DNA from 2 places in the Cobetia sp. QF-1 genome. Region 1 is predicted to be linked to the other one. Evidence: predicted binding sites of a transcription regulator. Region 1 holds the regulator's gene; the other holds the start of a gene.
The links. The regulator PhoB, encoded in region 1, activates phosphate uptake and scavenging genes when phosphate is short. The targets are predictions, from matches to a motif close to TGTCATANNNNTGTCANA.
Positions count from the first base shown of each region.

Region 2: phnC (phosphonate ABC transporter ATP-binding protein) is a predicted target of PhoB. The motif match lies at 1,426-1,443, and genes of this name have one in related genera.

Region 1 is NZ_NBVS01000005.1:262,379-265,532, forward strand. It holds gene phoR (phosphate regulon sensor histidine kinase PhoR) at 1-1,218, opposite strand, end outside; gene phoB (phosphate regulon transcriptional regulator PhoB) at 1,226-1,915, opposite strand; gene ubiA (4-hydroxybenzoate octaprenyltransferase) at 2,077-2,967, opposite strand; gene CFN46_RS11685 (chorismate lyase) at 3,021-3,154, opposite strand, start outside.
Region 2 is NZ_NBVS01000004.1:390,937-394,090, reverse strand. It holds gene phnD (phosphonate ABC transporter substrate-binding protein) at 1-271, opposite strand, end outside; gene phnC (phosphonate ABC transporter ATP-binding protein) at 410-1,270, opposite strand; gene CFN46_RS10135 (LysR family transcriptional regulator) at 1,612-2,505, opposite strand; gene CFN46_RS10130 (aldehyde dehydrogenase family protein) at 2,620-3,154, shown strand, end outside.

The sequences.
Region 1 (3,154 bases):
GTCCAGATGGCCCTGATGGCGGATCAGCACATGCTTGACGATGGCCAGTCCAAGGCCGGTACCGCCCGTGGCCGTGCTGCGGCCCTTGTCGATGCGATAGAAGCGTTCGGTCAGGCGCGGCAGGTGCACGGGGTCGATGCCATCACCGTCGTCTTCGACTTCCACCACCAGGTCGTCTGCGGTTGCATGCCAGCGCAGGGTGATATGACAGCCTTCTGGAGTGTAGCGTACGGCATTGAAGACCAGGTTCGAGATCGCGCTGCGCAGCTCCTGCTCCTCACCGCATAGTGACAATGTGGCATCTGCCTCCACTGAGAAGGTGTGGCGCCCTTGTGAGAGTCCCGCTGCATCTTCGCGGATCTGCTCCAGCAATGCTGGCATGTTGAGGCAATGCCCTTCGCCAGACAGCTCATCCGTCTCCAGCCGCGATAGGGTCAGCAGGTCTTCGACCAGATGCTGCATGCGATCGGTCTGGCTCTGCATCTGCCCAAGACCACGTTGCCAGCGCGGTGGCAAGTCGCTGGCATAGTCGCTGTAGGTTTCCAGATAGCCCGCCAGCACCGTCAGCGGTGTGCGTAGCTCATGCGAGACGTTGGCCACGAAATCGCGACGCATCTCTTCCAGTCGATAGAGACGCGTCACGTCACGTGCCATCACCAGCCGCTCATTATCGCCGAACAAGGTAATGGATACCTGAAGAATCAGGTTGTCCGACAGCGGTGACTGCAGTGTCAGCGGTTCGCGATAGTCGAGGCGATTGAAGTAATCGATGAAAGCGGGGTCGCGCAGATAGTTGGTGACGTGCTGGCCGCGATCATGACTGACCTTGAGGCCGATCAGCTGCTCTGCGGCGCTGTTCCACCACTCCATGTCACCGTGGTTATCCAGCATCACCAGGCCATCACGCATCGCCTCCGAGGATTCCTGAATACGGTTGAGGATACTGCGCAAGCGCTCCTGTGCCTTGCGCTGGCCCTTCTGGTAGCGATACAGGCGATCGAGCAGATCTCCCCATACGCCATCACCGGGCGGGGGTTCTTCGTGGGGATTGGTGATCAGCCAGTGATAGAGACTCTTGAGATGGCGAAGATGCACGAACAGATACAGCGCCAATCCCAGCGCCAGCCCCCAGCCGAGAAAGCCGAGCAAACCACCAATCAGTCCGAAGCCACCGGCCAGATAGCCGAGTCGCCATAGCTCGTTTGTCCAGTAGCGCATCCGCGCCTCAGGCCTGGGCGCTGAAGCGGTAGCCGGTACCACGCACGGTCTGAATCAGGTGCTGATGCCCTTCGCCCAGTGCCTTGCGCAGACGGCGGATATGCACATCCACGGTGCGTTCCTCGACATAGACATTGCCGCCCCAGACCTGATCCAACAACTGACTGCGCGTGTAGGCACGCTCCTGATGGGTCATGAAGAACTGCAGTAGCCGATATTCAGTCGGGCCGACTTCCAGCGAGCTGCCGTGTGCCGTGACGCGATGGCTGGCGGGATCAAGCATCAACCCTTCAACTTCCACTGCTTCTTCGATGCCCTTTGGGGTCGTGCGGCGTAGTACGGCCTTGAGACGAGCCACCAGCTCGCGCGGCGAGAAGGGTTTGGTGATGTAGTCGTCGGCGCCCGCTTCCAGACCCTGAATCTTGTTGTCTTCCTCGCCCTTGGCGGTCAACAGGATGATGGGCAGCTCGGCGGTGGTCTCGTCACGCTTGAGGCGGCGTGCCAACTCAAGTCCGCTGGTGCCTGGCATCATCCAGTCCAGCAGCAACAGGTCAGGCTTTTCATCGACCACGATGGCGTGGGCGTCCTGGGCATTATCAGCTTCCAGTACGCGGTAATCTGCCATTTCCAGTGCGACGGCGATCATCTCGCGTATGGAGGATTCGTCGTCGACAATCAGTACGGTCTTGGAGCTCATCGCTAAATCCCATGCAGCAGTCGGCGCAGGCGCCAGAATGACAAGTCGATGACGATTACACCCCGCTTATATGACAGTGGGATGACAGTGGCCAGCATGGCAGCTTGCAAGTCTGGCTGCCAGCAGGCCTCTCAACCGTGGTAAGCAAGGCGTACCGGGGGTTAGAGCGTCGGCCAGGTGGCCAGCACGATACCGACGAAGATCAACAATCCCGACCAATGATTATTGAGAAATGCCTGGAAGCACGGACCGCGTTCGCGCTCATGAATCAAGCACTGTTGCCAGACGAAGGTAGCTGCTGCTGCCGTCAGGCCCAGCCAGTAGAAGATTCCCAGCGCCAGGTGCAGGCCGATGCCAATCAGCACCGCCAGCATGCCCAGTTGCAGCAGGCCGATCATCAGCTTGTCGGCACGGCCAAACAGCACGGCGGTAGATTTGATCCCGACTTTGAGATCATCATTACGATCTACCATGGCGTACGCGGTGTCGTAGGCCACGGTCCACATCAGGTTGGCAGCGAATAGCCACCAGCCGTAGCTCGGTACGTCTTCCAGTGTGGCAGCGAAGGCCATCGGGATCGCCCAGCCGAAGGCCGCGCCCAGCACGACTTGCGGCAGATGATGGAAGCGCTTCATGAACGGATAGCTGGCCGCGAGCAGTACTGCGACGATGGACAGCAGCATGGTGGTCAGATTGGTGAAGCACACCAAAATGAAGGATGCCGCGACCAGCACACCGAACAGCGTCAGCGCCTCGCGTTCCGAGATGCGCCCTGAGGTCAGCGGTCGGTCGCGCGTACGCTCGACATGCTTGTCCCAGTGGCGGTCGGCGTAGTCGTTGATCACGCAGCCTGCCGCTCGCATCAGATAGACCCCTGCCATGAAGATCAGCAGGGTATTGCGCTGTGGCAGGCCATCAGCCGCCAGCCACAGTGCCCAGAGCGTCGGCCACATCAACAGCCAGGTACCGATCGGACGATCAAGGCGAGTCAAGGCGAGGTAGTCGGCCAGTCTGGATGGACGAGCAGCGGGCGAAGTGGATGAAGCGGACATCAGGACTCCTGGACGGACGATGCAGAGTGAAAGTGGGCGCGGAGCAAGACTTGTCAGAGGCCGAGAGCGGCTGCAAATTCCGGCGTGAAGCCTTCCTGTACCAGCACGCGGAAGCGTCCATGCGAGAACATCGAACGGCGCATCCACACGCTGCCGACAGTGGCCATGGCCTGCTGGCTCGAGAGGC
Region 2 (3,154 bases), on a different contig from region 1:
TGCCGTACCAGGCGATGTCGATCTGATTGAAGCGCATGGCTTGAATCACCGCGGCGTAATCCGTGGCGAAGAATGGCTCGACCTTCATGCCGAGGGACTTTGACATGTCAGCCAGGAAGGGCTTCCACAGCGGCTGCTGGTTCTGGCTCGATTCAGTGGAAATGATGCCGAACTTGAGCGTCTCGGCGGCAGCGGCCAACTGGGCACCAGCGGCCAGACCTAGACCTACGATCAGCGGAAGGGTCAGACGACGAAAGGAAGCGGAAGCCATGGGGGAGTCTCCAAGAGGCAAGCAGTGGATCAAGCAATGGGGGAATGAAGCGCTGGTCTTGAGATGGACTGGTCCATAAAAGTGCTGATCAACAAGTAGTGCTGGTCAACAAGTAGTGCTGGTCATGGAAGTGCTGGTTCACACCATGGCCGGTGCGACTTTTCGGGGCGCCGTGTTCTTGACTGCGCTGAGGGCAGGCGTTGTTGCCGAAGGCTCACCCGCGCGGAGTTCATCGAGCCCGGCATTTTCATAAAGCGCCTGCAGACGCTCGTCCGTCAGCTCGCCAATGGCGCCGTCGAAGTAGAGACGGCCATCTTTCAGTGCAATGGCGCGATGACAGTAGCGGCGGGCGACATCGACTTGATGCAGTGTGATGACGACGGTACGACCATCCTCGGCATGGATACGACTCAGAATCTCCATCACCTCGCGGGCGCTGCGCGGATCAAGCGAGGCGATGGGCTCATCGGCCAGGATTACCTCGGCGTCCTGCATCAATACCCGCGCGATGGCGACACGCTGCATCTGGCCGCCTGACAGGGTATTGGCCCGCTGATGGACCATTTCTTCCAGCCCGACGCGTGCCAGGCAGGCGAGGGCGCGTTGGCGCTCCTCATTGGTGAAGCGGCCCAGTAGCGAGCGCAGACGCGGCATGCTGCCCAGCGTGCCGATCAGCACGTTGGTCAAGACGCTCAAGCGGCCGACCAGGTTGAATTGCTGGAAGATGTAACCCGTGCGGCAACGCTCACTCCGGCGGGCACGACGCAGCCGTCCGGCATGCTGGACTTCACGTGCCATCAGCGTGATGCGCCCACCGCTGTGACGATTGGCGCAGGTCAAGCCGACCAGGTGGCGCAGCAGCGTGGACTTGCCAGACCCCGAAGGGCCGATGAGGGCCACCATCTCGCCGGGAATGACACGAAAGCTCACGTCGTCGAGCACCTGGCGGTGTCCGAAAGACTTGTTCAGGCTCTCGACAGTAATCGTGGGAATGCTCATGACGCCTCTCCTCTGGGGATGGCATCAGTGTGACGGGAGAAGATGAATGGCAGTTGTCTAGACAATGTCAGTTTGATGATGATCGTGGTTCATCATCTTGCCGCCAAGTGGAGGGGCCACTGATCAATGAACCATAAATCAATGACTTGACGGTGAGTGACATCCTGATGACATGTTATTGCCATCGAAATGCCATCTTGGCTGGTGAAGTATGAAAGAGACTGGAGTCGGCAAGAAGCCGAGAGTGGGAATGGTGATGGCTAGCATCAATGTTGTGCGTGATGACACTGGTCTTGATGCCGAGCACTGCGTTCCTCGTCGAGATAAGAGATTGGCCCATATCACTGCAGGGGGATACCAGATGCTCCCAGACTTTCAATGATGAAGTCCGTCATGGCTTGTGCTGCAGGTGAGAGGCTGTAGCCTTTTCGGCGGATCAGTCCGACCTCACGACTGACACTGGGGTCGGCCAGCTCAATGAAGCGAAGGCGTTCGTATTCCTGCGGAAATGCCAGGCGAGGAAGCGTCGTTACCCCCATGCCGGCGACCAGGGTGGCGGTGAGCGAGATCATGTTGGAGATATAGAGGTCATGCATCTCCAGTAGTGATTCAGCAGCGGTCCCTTGCAGCAAGCGCGAGGTGCCATTTCCTATCAGGGATTCACCTTGAAGCTCCTGCCACATCAGTGATGTGCGTCCTGCCAGTGGATGGTCGTCTCGGCAGACGACTCCCACTTCATCATGAAACAGCGGCTGGAACTGCAGCTCTTCATCACTTCCCCATAGGCTCGATAGACCGATATCGACTTGTCCGCTGATCACCTGTTCCCGTACGAAGTCGGCATTTCCATCGTGCAATCCCACCTTGATGCCTGGATAGCGACTGACAAATTCCGAGAGCAATTTCGGCATCAAACGACTGGCCACCGAGGGCACCACTGCCATGTCCAGCTGGCCGGCCTCCCTGGCCGCGCGTGCCTGCAGCTCACGACTCAGGCGATCATGTTGATTGATCAGCTCTCTGAAGCGCGGCAAACAGTAGCTGCCGTAGGGTGTCAGGGTCGCCTTGGTTCCCTTTTCAAACAATGCCTCGCCCAGGCGTCCCTCCAACTCTCGTATGGCCATCGACAGGGCGGGTTGTGTGCGGTGCAGATAGCGAGAGGCGGCATGGAAACCGCCGTGGTCCACGACCGCCAGAACATAGCGCAATGGCGTTATCTTGAGCTCTGCGATCATTGAAATAGACCTTAGTTTGATGGTAAGAAAAACTTATCATAAGTGATTTATTATTGATTATCTTTATCCCATGAACCCTCTTAGGCTGATGTCACCGCGTCTAAGGAGGTTCACATGTCTCAGCAGTCTACTACCACCGCTTACTCTCTCTATATCGATGGCCAATGGGTCTCGGGACAGGGCAATGTCGCTAACATCAATCCGTCTGATACCCGCGATGTCATCGGCCATTATGCGCAGGCCAGTGTCGATCAAGTGGCTCTGGCGATTGCCGCCGCCAAGCGCGGTCAGATCCAGTGGGCGACTTCCGGGCTTGAGCAACGCTATTCGGTATTGATGACCATTGGTGACGAGCTTATCGCGCGCAAGACGGAGCTAGGCAAGCTATTGGCACGCGAAGAAGGCAAGACATTGGCAGAGGGCATCGGTGAAGTTCATCGCTCTGGCCAGTTCTTCCATTACTACGGTGCTGAAGTTCTGCGTCAGATTGATGAGCGTGCTGACTCGGTACGCCCTGGCGTCGAGATTGAGATTCGCCGTGAGCCTGTTGGTGTCGTGGGTGTGATCAGTCCCTGGAATTTCCCGCTGGCGACGGCGGTGTGGAAGATTGCGCCCGCATTGGCCTTCGGCAACTCGGTTGTCTTCAAGC